DNA from 2 places in the Bacillus cereus group sp. MYBK79-1 genome. Region 1 is predicted to be linked to the other one. Evidence: riboswitches for the same ligand, from Rfam matches in the RefSeq annotation. Region 1 holds a riboswitch; the other holds the start of a gene.

Region 1 (7,799 bases):
GTGAGTATCAAGTTTTTCTACACGTCACACTTCCACTTGCATTTCCTGCCTTACTAAGCGGAATGATTTTGAGCTTCGTTCGTGCGCTCGGTGAGTTTGGTGCTACACTCATGTTTGCTGGGAACATTCCTGGTAAAACACAGACGATCCCAACTGCAATTTATATGGCGATTGATGCAAGTAATATGCAACTCGCTTGGACACTTGTAGTTATCACCATCAGTATGTCACTCCTATTTCTGCTATGTATCCAGCTTATCAATAAAAAAATTACCAACTCTTAAAGCAGCTTTTTTCGAAGCTGCTTATTTATTTCTTAGGAAATAAAATATACCCTCGGGAAATAACTGAATTTTACCTCTTATTTAAATATACATTTTATTTGAATTCACTTTCTAAAATAGGCAATTTCCTGTTATTATATGGAGGTGTTTCAAAAAATGAAGAAATGAAAACGCATTTATATCGTAAATTCTTCATCCTGTTTTAGCGATCGGTAATCTTCTACTCTATTAGTGGGGCATTACCGATCGTTAGAACGATATGTAATTATATTGGTATAGGAAATCGAAGGGAGTCTTGTAATGGACATTTTATTAGCGCTTCTTCCTGCAATTGCATGGGGAAACATCTTATTAGTAAGCGTAAAAATGGGCGGTGGTGCATATAGCCAAACGGTAGGTATGACAATCGGTGCTCTATTCTTCGCAACAATTATGTATGTATTTACTCAACCAGCTTTAACAATGACAGTCTTGATTGTTGGTTTTATTTCAGGTTTATTCTGGGCTTTAGGACAAGTAAACCAATTAAAAACAGTTGAAAAACTAGGTGTTTCAACTACTGTAACAATTTCTACTGGTATGCAACTTGTTGCAACTTCTATCTTTGGAGTTATCGCTTTCCGTGAGTGGACTACTACAACAACGATTGTTCTGGGAACGATTGCAATCCTATTAATCGTAGTTGGTGTTGTATTCACATCACTAGATGACAAAGAAAATGCACAACCGCCAGGACAATTGAAAAAAGGACTTCTTACTTTAATTGTTTCTACTTTCGGTTACCTTGTATATGTAATTATTATTCGTTGGTATAATATCGATGGTTGGTCTGCTATTTTACCACAAGCAGTTGGTATGTTTGTTGGTGCGGTTGTACTGACATCTAAACATAAGCCATTTAACAAATATGCAATCCGTAATGCTTTATCTGGTTTACTATGGGGAACTGGAAACTTATTCTTACTTCTTTCATTACCACGTGTCGGAGTAGCAACAAGCTTCCCATTATCTCAAACTGGAATCGTTATCTCAACATTCGGTGCCATTGTCTTCTTAGGTGAAAAGAAAACAAAACGTCAATTGATCTTTATTGCACTAGGTAGTGTTTTAATTATCGGCGGCGCTGTATTGTTAGGTATGACAAAAGCATAAACTTATAATCTATTAATCCCTGAAGCAGTTATGCTTCAGGGATTTTTTATTACAACTATTTTTTAAGTATAATATTTTTTATAACCTTATTTGTATTAACCCTCCCCCTCCATTTTCATCCTTTTCACGATAAGCCTTTTCCTTTTACAAAATTCTCTTAGAAATGGTATCGTTTTTTATAACATATCTTCACTAGAAAGGAATAAAGGATATGCTAACTAAACATCGAATTTTATTTATTGGTGCTGGTCGTATGGCAGAAGCTATATTTTCCGGATTACTTAAAACAAGCAAAGAATACATCGAAGAAATTATCGTTTCTAACCGAAGCAACGTAGAAAAGCTAAAGCAATTACAAGGGCGATATGATGTGTCTACTACAACAGATTGGAAGCAGCATGTTACATCTGTTGATACGATTGTTTTAGCAATGCCACCTTCTGCACATGAAGAATTATTAGCAGAATTATCTCCGTTACTATCGAATCAACTTGTCGTAACGGTAGCTGCTGGCATTGGTCCATCTTATTTAGAAGAAAGACTTCCCGTGGGGACACCTGTTGCTTGGATTATGCCAAATACAGCTGCTGAAGTTGGCAAGTCTATCTCCCTATATACAATGGGACAATCAGCAAACGAGATGCATCAGGAAACCTTGCAACTGCTTTTAAGAGGCATTGGTACTTCGCAACTTTGCACTGAGGAAGAAGTTCATCAGCTTACTGCCGTTACTGGAAGTGCACCAGCTTTCCTTTATTACTTTGCTGAAAGCTTAATTGAAGCAACAAAAAATTATGGAATCGATGAAGCAACTGCCAAACACCTTGTCATTCAAATGATTTCTGGCTCTGCTTCTATGCTTGAACAAACGCAAGATCCAGCTAACCTCCGCGAACAAGTAACAACACCAGGTGGTTCCACGGCTGAGGGTCTCAAAGCTTTATATGAATATAATTTTTCAGAGGGAATTCAAAAAGCAGTAGAAGCAACAAACAAAAAAGCTAGGGGGAAATAATATGAATTTAACAAGTTTAAAAGACTATACAACATTACATAACGGTGTAAAAATGCCTTGGTTCGGTTTAGGTGTTTTTAAAGTAGAAGATGGTTCAGAAGTAGTTGAATCTGTAAAAGCAGCAATTAAAAATGGCTACCGCAGCATTGATACTGCAGCAATTTATCAAAACGAAGAAGGCGTTGGACAAGCAATCCGTGAATCAGGTGTTTCACGTGAAGAATTATTTATTACATCAAAAGTATGGAATAGCGATCAAGGGTATGAAACGACACTTCAAGCATTTGAAACTACATTAGAGAAATTAGGTCTAGAATATTTAGATTTATATTTAGTACATTGGCCTGTAAAAGGGAAATATACTGAATCATGGAAAGCGTTAGAAAAGCTTTATAAAGACGGCCGTGTTCGTGCAATTGGCGTGAGTAATTTCCATATTCACCACTTACAAGACGTATTTGAAATTGCTGAAATTAAGCCAATGATCAACCAAGTGGAATACCACCCACGTTTAGCACAAGAAGAGCTACACACTTTCTGTAAAGAACATAACATCCAGCTTGAAGCTTGGTCACCATTAATGCAAGGCCAACTGCTAGACAACCCAATATTACAAGACATTGCAACAAAATATAATAAATCAACTGCACAAATTATTTTACGGTGGGATCTACAAAACGAAGTTGTAACAATCCCTAAATCTATTAAAGAGCATCGCATTATTGAAAATGCAAATATATTCGATTTTGAATTAAGTGCTGATGACATGAAAGCAATTCAAGCTCTAAATGAAGATCGTCGCGTTGGTCCAGATCCAGATAACTTTAACTTCTAATAGAAAAACCACTGCCATATGCAGTGGTTTTTCCATTAAAGAAAACTGAAAATTTAAACTATATACCATTCGGTTGACACTTCATTATCCAAGGTGTAAGATTTTGAATTATCAAAGAAACACAAAAATTAATAAAATTTATTCGTTTACTCATTGTATCAAGAGAGGTGGAGGGACTGGCCCTTTGAAACCTCGGCAACAGGTTCATTTTGAATACTGTGCCACTTCCTGCAAGCTTTATGCTTGAAAGATAGAATGAGGGACTTCGTTTATATACGGGTGCATAACTTGTACGTAAAAATCCCTCTTTCTCAATATGAAAAGAGGGATTTTTTATTTTTCATTTCCCTCATCATCATCCAAACTTAATTATTTAGGAGGAAAATCAAATGAAAAAGAAGTTTGTACCCGGTATTGCATCAGTTGTAGGAGTAAGTATTTTATTAACTGGTTGCGGTAGTTATAAAAACGAAGCAAGCGGAGCAAATGCAAAAGACGAGGCGCCTAGTAAGCAGGTTTTAAACTTATCTTCACCTACTGAAATACGAACAATGGATACAGCTCGTGCTACAGATACTGATTCTGGTCAAGTAATGAGAAACGTATTTGAAGGTTTGTATAATCTTGGTGAAGGTAACAAACCTGTTCCTGGTGTTGCAAAATCTCATGAAGTAAGTGGCGATAAGACGAAATACACATTCCACCTGCGAGATTCAAAATGGTCAAACGGCACTCCTGTTACAGCGAAAGACTTTGTCTTCGCTTGGCAAAGAGCTGTTGATCCAGCAACAGCCTCTGAATATGCATTTCTATTCTTTGATATTAAAAATGCATCAAAAATTAACAACAAAGAACTTCCATCCGATCAACTTGGTGTAAAAGCAATTGATGACCATACGTTTGAGGTAGAATTAGAACGCCCTGTTCCGTACTTTATTAGCTTAACAGCGTTCCCAACATTTCTACCAATTAACGAGGAATTCTTTAAAGCACAAGGTGATAAGTACGCTTTAGAAGACAATACAATCTTGTACAACGGAGCTTTTACACTAAGCGATTGGAAGCACGAACAAAGCTTTAAATTCAAGAAAAATCCTACCTATTGGGATAAAGATACTGTCAAACTGGAAGAAATCAATTTTAACGTCGTAAAAGAAAAATCTACAGAAGTAAATTTATTCGAGTCAAAACAATTAGACCGTATAAAACTAACATCTGACTTCGTTGATAAATATAAAAAAGATACCAACTTTAAAGAACGTCCGAACGTAGGGGTACAGTTTCTACGTATGAATCAACAAAATAAAGTACTTCAAAACGTTTCTGCACGCCAAGCAATCGATCAAACAATTGATCGAAAGTCCTTTGTAAATACATTATTAAATGACGGCTCTACACCTACCTCTAGTCTCGTGCCGAAAAACTTTGCAAAAGGACCTGACGGAACAGACTTCCGTGCTGCAAACGGCGATTTAACAAAGGTTGATACAAAATCTGCACAAGAATTATGGAAAAAGGCGAAACAAGAACTTGGATCTGAAAAAATAACGTTAGAACTATTAACAAGTGACGGTGACCTTGAGAAGAAAACTGGTGAATTCTTAAAAGGACAACTAGAAAAGAATTTAGATGGCTTAACAGTGACGATAAAACCGCAACCACGTAAACAACAAGTTTCACTTTTATTAAAAGGTGACTACGAAATTGGAATTGACGGCTGGAGCCCTGACTTTGCGGATCCAATTACATTCCTTGAGCTATTTACAACGAATAACCCTTATAACTTAGATCATTATTCTAATAAGGAGTTCGATGAAACAATAGCAAAAGTGAAAACAACTTTAGCCGGTGATGAAAAAGCTCGCTGGGAAGCATTACTAGCATCCGAGAAAATATTATTTAAAGACTCTGTTATCGCTCCTCTTTACCAAAAAGGCGAATCTTATTTAGAACGTTCTTATGTGAAAGGAATTGTGCAAGTAGACTTTGCAGGGCAATTAAACTTCAAGTGGGCAAAAATTGAAAAATAAAGTGAAACGTTAATCAGTGGGATCTTCTTCCCACACCGATTATTTTTTTAGAAAAACATATTAAAAGTAGGTTCCCCAACACGAGGGAATCTGCTTTTTTAATATATTATTCCAAGAAATTAACAATCTATTTTTATTATTGACATATAGTTCTTTCCAGTGTTAATATTCTAAATAATCAAAGAAACGAAATATTTAACCATCAAAATATAATGTCTTCTACGCTGAAACATATAACGATAGATTATAGTTCAGCATGTATATACATATAGAACACCTGATTACCTAAATGCACATATCTATAATAGGTTTTCTCTTCTTCTATAGTTACACTTCAAGACACGGACATTATGACGTTACGAACAACACATTTAGGGAGGAACGAACAATGAAGAAAAAAGTTGTACCTGTTGTTGCATCTGTTTTAGGGGCAAGTCTATTACTAACTGCTTGCGGGGGAAATAAGGATACTGCAAGCGGAGCGAAAGCAAATGATAAAGCACCTGATAAACAGGCAATTAATTTATCATTCGCTTCAGAAATTCCAACAATGGATGTTGCAAAAGCAACGGATGGGGAATCCATGAACGTAATGCGAAATGTTTTTGAAGGTTTATATGCAATGGGAGAAGATAATAAACCGATTCCTGGTGTTGCTGAGTCGGTTGACATTAGTCCCGATAAAACAAAATATACATTCCACCTGCGTGATTCAAAATGGTCAAACGGTACTCCTGTGACAGCAAAGGACTTCGTCTTCGCTTGGCAACGTGCCGTAAACCCTGATACAGCAGCTGAATATGCATTCTTATTCTTCGATATACAGAATGCGAAACAAATAAACCAAAAACAATCGCCAATTGATCAACTAGGGGTCAAAGCTCTTGATGATAAAACGTTAGAAGTACAACTAGACCGTCCTGTTCCCTACTTCTTAAGCTTAACGACATTCTCAACATTCTTACCAATTAATGAAGATTACTTAAAATCTCAAGGCAATAAATATGGTTTAGAAACAAATCATTTAATTTACAACGGTGCTTTCACATTGGATAACTGGAAACACGAGCAAAGCTTCCAATTGAAGAAGAATCCTAACTATTGGGATGCTAAAACTGTAAAATTAGAAGAAATCAACTTCAATGTCGTTAAAGATAAGTCTACAGAAGTTAACTTATATGATTCTGGACAAATTGATCGTGTTGCTTTAACTGCGGAGTTTGTTGATAAATATAAGGGCGATCCAAACTTCAAAGAACGCGCTGAAGTTGGCATTCAATTCTTACGACTCAATCAAAAAAATGAAACATTAAAAAATCAACATGCACGCCTTGCTATTAACGGAGCAATGAATAAAAAAGCATACGTAGAAACAATTTTAAATAACGGTGCTGTTCCAGCTGAAGGAATGGTTCCTGCGAAATTCGCAAAAAGTCCAGAAGGCAATGACTTCCGTAAAGAAAATGGAAACTTAGTCAAAGATGATGTGAAAACAGCGAAAGAGAACTGGAAAAAAGCGAAACAAGAACTCGGTACTGACAAAGTAACAATCGAGCTATTAACAAGTGATAATGCTTTAGCTAAAAAGACTGGGGAATATTTAAAGGGTGAACTAGAAAAGAATCTAGATGGATTAACAGTAAATCTAAAACCACAACCACGTAAACAACAGTTGAAACTGCTATTAAGTGGTGACTATGAAATCGGAATTGATGGCTGGGGCCCTGACTTCGCTGACCCAATTACATTCTTAGATTTATTTACAACAGATAGTGCTTATAACTTCGATAAATACTCTAACAAAGAGTACGATGAGCTAATCCATAAAGTGAAAACAGATTTAGCTGGCGATGAAAAGGCGCGCTTTGAAGCAATGAAGCAAGCTGAAAAAATCCTATTACAAGACGGTGCTGTCGCGCCTTTATACCAACAAGGTCGCTCTTACTTACAACGCTCTTTCATTAAAGGACTTGTAACAACTGACTTCGGCGGTGAATTTAACTACAAGTGGACAGAAGTTGCAAAATAATAAATAAAAAGGTATCCAATTGAAGGATACCTTTTTATTTTATGCTTCTTTAATTATAGAACTACTTCTCTTTACGATCCCTTTTATACATATGGTAATTCCTGCTACCAATTTTATAACTAGTACAATAAGTAATAATACGATAATATTTCTCTCTCCATTAACTTCACCAAATATTATTGTATGAGAACCTTTTGTTACGGGAAATAACCCCTAATCTAGTGATAAATATTTGCGTATCAATAATAAGAAGACAAACAAAACGATTATCAATTTTCTTCATAGCTCTCTTTTTGCATCGAACCAAAACTCATCATAAATATAAACATAAACATCAAATATGTTCTCCACGTCAAAGAAGGTATATGTCCTGACCAAAGATAGCTAATTAAATAATTAATTCCCATAATACAAGACGATATTACTAAACTAATACTTATTAGTTTCGCATATT
Region 2 (7,799 bases), on a different contig from region 1:
AAGGATTGAACTTTATTTGTAATTGCTTGTTTTAGTCCTAATCTTTGTGTTGGATATGGCTTTAAAGCATAAATAGAATAACGAACTTCACTTAAACTCTTCCGTAATTTTTTTATGCTTGTATCTACCACTTGCTGCATATCTTTTGGTCGGTCTGCATATTTTTTCTGCGCTGATTCCATCTGAAATATCACTCCGGCCAATGCTTGTGCGATTCCATCGTGGATTTCACGAGCAATTCGATTTCGTTCTTCTAAAATCGTTCTTTTTTCCTGTTCAGAGACGAGTGTCCGCGTTTTAAGCAAGCTGCCTAATTGATTGGCAAACGTAGCTAAAGTTTGTACATCTTCCGTAATAAAACTCGCACTCCTACTTTTCCCTGCCACAAACATTCCAACTAATTCATGATTTACTTTAAGAGGTAAATATACGAGAGAGCGCATCGTATTTTCAAACACTTCATCTCCCGGAGCCATACCTGTTTTCCAATCAGTCACAACAACAGTTTCCGATATCTCTTCAAACTCCTTATACAGGTCAGAATAATTAGAAATATCACGGCGTACTTTTCCGTCCTTTAATAAAAGGGTCCAATTCTCTTCATCTTTTGCCCATAAAACATATGCCTGTATTCCTAGAAATCCTTTCAGTGATTGTTTCATCTGCTGTAAGTTTCCGGCAGATAATCCATGACTTAATTCCGTCGTAATAGAAAAAAGCTTATATAATCGTTCTTTTTCCACCCGTATTTGTCTAACGAAAGAGCTAATGATACAAATTGCCACAAGCGGGAAAAAGAAGAATAGAACCATGATTTCATCTATCACGCCATGATATCGGTAATCTAACATATGTATAAGTGAGGAATACAGTAAACAAAAACTCAAACTCAAGAGTACTAATATATTCTTTTTACGCCACTCTTCTAGTGGATAGGGCTGTGGAAGAAGTATGATTAAAAGATCGTAAAATAAACTGTTAAACAGGCAAAGAAACGCGCCGAATAAACATAAGATTATGAATTTTTCATATACAGCTGACAGATTCATTCCAGAAATAAAAAAAGAGAAACATCCACTGGCAAACCATTCTGCTAATACGATACTAAGAGCAAGTTGCGCACAATTAAATACCGTCCTTTGCATCGGTAATCGGCAAAACAATTGGATACTTAACATCACACCCACACATGAAACAACTGTTATATACATTCCAAACTGCCAATTCATTGTATAAATAAGCGTAAGGCTAAGTGTAATTCCACCTCTCCAAATACGGATAGGAAAATACTCAGTAATTCCCATAAACATAATTAACAACAAAAGCAGCATAAGATGGGAAGGCATTTCAATTAAAAATAAGGACATCATAACAGCCATTAAACCAAGAAAAGAGATAGAATAAATATAAAAACTAGCTACTTTCTCTCTCATAGAAGTAAAATCTATCTTTCTCAAAACGATCCCTCCCTCAAAAGTTTATTATCATCATTATCTAATAAAAAACCGGCACTGGCAAAATGAGAATGTTCCCATTAGCCAATCACCGGCTGTGCGCTGTCCCTTAGAAGGGATGACACAATATTAGTATAAAACAAGCCTCCCTATTCTACTACCCATCAAATGTTATATTTGTAAATATATTCTATACCTATCCTATAGAACTAAAGATGTACATGAATCACTTTCATAACAAAAAACTCCCTTCAAAAGACGAAGGGAGTTTTTTACACAATTATAAAATTTCGTTCACTAAATGATACACAAGGTGAAATATCTCTTTATTTCTATATTCATTATAACAAAAAGATACATAACTAAACAGACTTGTAATAAAAACCCATAAAAATTAATATATGGTTATACAGTATTTTTACTGTATGATGATTTTAAGCGATTCCCCTTAAAATCAACTTACTCACATACCTTTATACAGTAATTGTTCCCCAATTTCTGTATATCAAAAAACCTTTCATTTATTTGAAAGGTTTTTTTGAGCTTGCACATATTCTTCTTTCGTATTCACATTTATAAACCAATCTACATTCGCTTGTACATCTTCACCGGCAATATATTTCACATTACATTGCGATAGAAGCTGGCCCATACTTCTTTTTTCTTCTTGAAGCACAGCATAAATTTTCTCTTTCACACGGTTATGGTACGCTGCAAGTAACGGTTGTTTTCTTCCATTAATAATAGGTACAACCGCATCATATTCATTGCTCGTTTGCTCTAGTAAAATGGTAAACCATTCATGCGAAACATTCGGCGCATCGCAAGGCATAATAGCATACCAATCTGCTTCTATATATTCCATTCCTGATACAATTCCAGCAAGTGGTCCATTTCCTTTATAATGCGGAATATCTTCTATAACAGGAACTTGTACGAGTTGCTCTACTCGCTCCTTTATATCAGTATGACTAATGACTACAACTTCTTGGAGCGCACTTGTCATCACTTTCACAATATGCTCAATAAAAGTACTACCTTGCCAGCTCGCTAACGCTTTCGGCTCACCGAATCGACTCGACATACCGCCTGCCAATACAATTCCAGCATACTTACTCATTGGCGATGCAGCTCAAAGGTAATATGACCTAATTCCGGTAAAATTAATTTATTCATCGCAAGACGAACTGCTCCGCTAGATCCTGGCATGGAAAAGACAACTTTGCGTCCAATTGTACCGCCGATTGCTCTACTTAACATCGCGCTGCTTCCGATATCTTCTAAATAACTAATCATGCGGAACAACTCACCAAACCCGACAATTTCTTTATGTAATAACGCTGACACTGCTTCAATCGTCACATCACGTTTCGTAATACCAGTACCGCCATTTGTTAACACGACATCGACATCTTCCCTATGATAACCAGCTAACACTGCTTGCTGAATACTTTCTTTATCATCTTTTACAATTTCATAAGAGGTCACTGTATGCCCTGCTTCTTTTAATAATTCATGTAATAGTTGTCCACTCTTGTCCGTCTCTTCTGTACGTGTATCAGAAATCGTCACGATCTTGCAACGCACTTCTTTTGGTGCTTGTTTTTTATGTTCGGTTACGCTCATTTTTCATCTTTCCTTTCATTTAACTTTGTAAAATTATGTATAAATTAAAGAATTCAATATGATACAATATAAGCATATTTATCCATATAAAGGAGCTTTACATGATTCAAAATATAAAACGATACGTACCTATTATACCATTCCTAGTTATATTATCCCTTTTTCAATGGATCGCTTACGGGTTCGATATTAACTTTTAAAATTGTATGTGCTTATGCCGAATGATGGTATTCGTTACTATTTGACTAGCACAACCATTCCACTTGCCCTTGCCTACCTTGTAGATTTTGTATGGAAACAAAACCAAATTAAAGGAGGTAAACATGAAAAATAGTACAATTTATACACAACTATTATTTTTCATTTCTTTATTAGGGCTATGTTTTTCTTCTACCGTTCATGCTGAAGAAAAACATACGAATGTTATACGAGTAAATATAACAAATTAGATTGAATATAAAAATACGCCTGAACAAAAATTAACTCCCACACTTGAAACAAATTCTGCTGAAATCCAGCTCTATCATAATAATGGTAATCCCATTAAAACAAACATCTTAGAATCCTCTCCTAAAACAAATTTATATTTATTTGCGGTCTCTAATTATTATATAAATAAAATTAGCTATAGAGACTATTACTTCTCAGAAACGAAAACAGAAAGTATAGAAGCAGTTCAAAAAGAAACTATACGCACTTTAGAAAAAATTGCACACTCCACTTCATATACTACTGAGTCCTTTCAAGCAAGTAGAACTTATAATTACTCTTTTTATTCTGGGGCTAAATTAACAACAACTATTACATTTAGTCAGAACAGTTCTGACGCAGATATTAACGGAAAAGTAGGATCTGTGTGGGACATTACAGCATCTCATACTATTAAAAACACAGTTATAAATCCACCTTTTATAAGCTGGAATACACAATTATCTGTACCTTATTCATCTCAAAAGTTAATAAATTATGAACCAGATTCCACTATGCTTCCACTATTCTTTTTTCGAAATTTAACTGGATTCAGTATAAACAGCAACTCATTATTAAGTGAAAACTATGGCAGTTGGACGCTGGAGAAAAACCTATTTAACCCTGTACCCAAAACAGCTCAAATGAATACAAAAATTAGAACTTCAAATACTGCAGGAAATTTAGGTTTACAATTAAGCCACACTTACGTACGTGCTGGTGGTACTACTCACTCTACAGGAATAGTTTCCACATATATACCAGATAGATGATGCTATGCAAAAATTTCTTGATAAGGAGATTTATTCACTATGGAACTTTATAAAAAATTAACAACAACATTCATCCTCTTATTCGTCGCTTCCATTACTGTTGGCTTTTCTCTAAAAGGCGCAATTCCATACGCTACATTAGTAAGCATTATATTCGCAACCCTATTTTTACTAAGCAGTGCCTTTTGCGCGGGTAAAGCACGTCAAATGAAAGGTTGATTACATATGTTCAAGAAGAAACCAGTCCTTTGTAAATCATGTGAAAAGGAAATACAAACATATGAAAAAGCATGGATTCATATGCCATTTCCGGCAAGTGGTATGACAAATGTGAGAAAGTACATTGAGCTAGATGGAGAAGTTTATTGTGGTTCTTGCATCCAAGTGGTAAATAAAACAAAATAAAAAAAGCTTTGCGCTCACGGCGCAAAGCTTTTTTTCATATATTATAGACCAGCTTGCTCTTTTAAAGCTGCAGCTTTGTCTGTACGTTCCCATGTTAGATCTACATCAGTACGTCCGAAGTGGCCGTAAGCTGCTGTTTGTTTGTAAATTGGGCGACGTAAGTCTAGCATTTTAATAATACCGGCTGGGCGAAGATCGAAGTTGTTACGAACTAGTCCTACTAGTACGTCTTCAGATACTTTACCAGTGCCGAACGTATCAACTGAAATTGATACTGGTTGTGCTACACCAATTGCGTATGCAAGTTGTACTTCTGCTTTGTCAGCAAGACCAGCTGCTACGATGTTTTTCGCAACATAACGAGCTGCATATGCTGCAGAACGGTCAACTTTTGTTGCATCTTTACCAGAGAATGCACCGCCACCGTGGCGAGCGTATCCACCGTAAGTATCAACGATGATTTTACGTCCTGTTAAACCAGCATCACCTTGTGGTCCACCAATTACGAAGCGACCAGTTGGGTTAATGAAGAATTTCGTTTCTCCATCCATTAATTCTGCTGGAACTACAGCTTTAATTACATGCTCTTTTAAATCGCGATCGATTTCTTCCCATGTAACATCTGGATGATGCTGTGTAGAAATTACGATTGTATCTACACGTACAGGTTTACCATTTTCATCATACTCAACTGTAACTTGCGTTTTTCCATCCGGACGTAAGTATGATAATGTCTCATCTTTACGTACTTCAGTTAAACGGCGAGCTAATTTGTGAGCAAGCGAGATTGGAAGTGGCATTAACTCTTGTGTTTCATTACATGCGAAACCAAACATTAAACCTTGGTCTCCTGCACCAATTGCCTCAATCTCAGCGTCAGTCATTAGACCTTCGCGTGCTTCTAGCGCTTGGTCAACACCCATAGCGATGTCAGCAGACTGCTCATCGATAGATGTTAAAACTGCACAAGTTTCTGCATCGAATCCGTATTTTGCGCGTGTGTAACCAATGCCTTGAATTGTTTCACGAACGATTTTTGGAATATCTACGTAAGTAGAAGTCGTAATTTCCCCCGCTACCAATACTAAACCAGTTGTTACAGTTGTTTCACAAGCTACACGTGCATTTGCGTCCTTTGATAAGATCGCATCTAAAATTGAATCAGAAATTTGGTCACAAATTTTATCTGGATGTCCTTCAGTTACAGACTCAGATGTGAACAGATGACGTTTCTTTGTCATGTGGTAAACCTCCCTACAGTAATTGTATATATTGTACGGAACTCATCCTTAATTTGCCACAAACTGCGACATACATTTATTCTCCCACACAAGCATACAGAAAAACCTTTCCTACTTTACATAGAGGAAAGGTTTAATTTGCTACTTGCATACTGCTTTTTGCCCTTTGCTCTTATCGTTCGAGACCGTTAGCCTCGCACAGGTTTTAGCACCTATTCACCTGTATTTACCACTACAAATGAGGTTGCTGGGCTTCATCGGGCCTGTCCCTCCGCCAGCTCGGGATAAGAGAGTATCCGTCCCAACCTATACTAAAGAAATGATATTCATTTGTCAATTAATATTCACATTTTCCTGAAAGTTTTTCTCAATACGCCTGAAATGAAATATTAATAAGGAAATAATGCATTCACACAAACAAAAAGAAATAAATAGTATACATTATTTATATAATTGTGTTATACTCTTGTTGGGGATTACGAGAAATATTTCATTAAATGAAAAGGATGGTATATAAATATGAGTACTGTGAATGTCCAAATTGGTTTACACGAATTATTGAACGGAAGCAATGCACAGATTCAACTAAGTGTTCCGCAATTAGTGGAAAAAGTATTAATGCGAAATGAAGGGAAATTAACTTCTACTGGTGCCGTTTCTGCTTCAACTGGAAAATATACAGGACGTTCTCCTAAAGATAAATTTATTGTGAAAGAAGCATCGGTTGCTGACAAAATTGCTTGGGGAGCAGTGAATCAACCGATTTCTGAAGAACATTTTAATAAATTATATACTAAAGTTTTAGAATACTTAAAAGAAAAAGAAGAGTTATTCGTCTTCAATGGATTTGCAGGCGCTGACCGCAATTACCGCCTACCAATTCAAGTTATTAATGAATATGCATGGCACAATTTATTTGTACATCAATTATTCATTCGTCCAACTGAAGAAGAATTAACAACTCATGAATCAGAGTTCACAATTGTTTCTGCACCGAATTTCAAAGCTGATCCAGCTGTTGACGGTACAAACTCTGAAGCATTCATTATGGTTTCATTCGAAAAACGTATCGTACTAATTGGTGGTACAGAATACGCTGGAGAAATGAAAAAATCAATCTTCTCTATTATGAACTTCTTATTACCTGAACAAGATATTCTTTCTATGCATTGCTCTGCAAACGTAGGTGAAGAAGGCGACGTAGCACTATTCTTCGGTTTATCTGGAACAGGTAAAACAACATTATCTGCTGATCCAAACCGTAAATTAATCGGTGATGATGAGCATGGTTGGTCTGATAACGGTGTATTCAATATTGAAGGCGGTTGCTATGCAAAATGTGTAAACCTTTCTCACGAGAAAGAACCACAAATTTTCGATGCAATCAAATTTGGATCTGTTTTAGAAAACGTTATCATTAATAACCAAACGCGTATCGCAGACTATAACGATACTACTTTAACAGAAAATACTCGTGCTGCATACCCTATGCATGCGATTGACAATATCGTACTGCCAAGTGTTGCTGGACACCCAAATACAATCATTTTCTTAACTGCTGATGCATCTGGCGTATTGCCTCCAATCAGTAAGTTATCAAAAGAACAAGCTATGTATCATTTCTTAAGTGGTTACACTAGTAAACTAGCAGGAACAGAGCGCGGCGTTACATCTCCGCAAGCAACATTCTCAACTTGCTTTGGTTCACCATTCTTACCACTTGATGCATCTCGCTATGCTGAAATGCTTGGTGAAAAAATCGAGAAACACGATGCGAAAGTATTCTTAGTAAACACTGGCTGGACTGGTGGCGAATACGGCATTGGTAAACG

What was found. A riboswitch is a leader RNA that binds a small molecule or an ion and turns the genes downstream of it on or off. The one in region 1 is predicted to bind S-adenosylmethionine.
Positions count from the first base shown of each region.
Region 2: linked by a shared signal. The riboswitch ahead of metK (methionine adenosyltransferase) and the one ahead of ACTFOB_RS23170 (peptide ABC transporter substrate-binding protein) in region 1 are both predicted to bind S-adenosylmethionine.

Region 1 covers NZ_JBQAEO010000020.1:35,774-43,572, reverse strand. The annotation lists gene modB (molybdate ABC transporter permease subunit) at 1-284, shown strand, start outside; gene ACTFOB_RS23185 (GRP family sugar transporter) at 585-1,436, shown strand; gene proC (pyrroline-5-carboxylate reductase) at 1,648-2,451, shown strand; gene ACTFOB_RS23175 (aldo/keto reductase) at 2,453-3,286, shown strand; SAM riboswitch class I at 3,439-3,543, shown strand; gene ACTFOB_RS23170 (peptide ABC transporter substrate-binding protein) at 3,676-5,316, shown strand; gene ACTFOB_RS23165 (ABC transporter substrate-binding protein) at 5,705-7,345, shown strand; partial or broken gene ACTFOB_RS23160 (hypothetical protein) at 7,385-7,628, opposite strand; gene ACTFOB_RS23155 (hypothetical protein) at 7,615-7,799, opposite strand, start outside.
Region 2 covers NZ_JBQAEO010000002.1:380,581-388,379, forward strand. The annotation lists gene ACTFOB_RS06695 (sensor histidine kinase) at 1-1,457, opposite strand, end outside; gene ACTFOB_RS06700 (molybdenum cofactor guanylyltransferase) at 1,972-2,574, opposite strand; gene ACTFOB_RS06705 (MogA/MoaB family molybdenum cofactor biosynthesis protein) at 2,571-3,080, opposite strand; gene ACTFOB_RS06710 (hypothetical protein) at 3,404-3,529, shown strand; gene ACTFOB_RS06715 (hypothetical protein) at 3,935-4,321, shown strand; gene ACTFOB_RS06720 (hypothetical protein) at 4,361-4,540, shown strand; gene ACTFOB_RS06725 (hypothetical protein) at 4,547-4,726, shown strand; gene metK (methionine adenosyltransferase) at 4,768-5,967, opposite strand; SAM riboswitch class I at 6,137-6,258, opposite strand; gene pckA (phosphoenolpyruvate carboxykinase (ATP)) at 6,487-7,799, shown strand, end outside.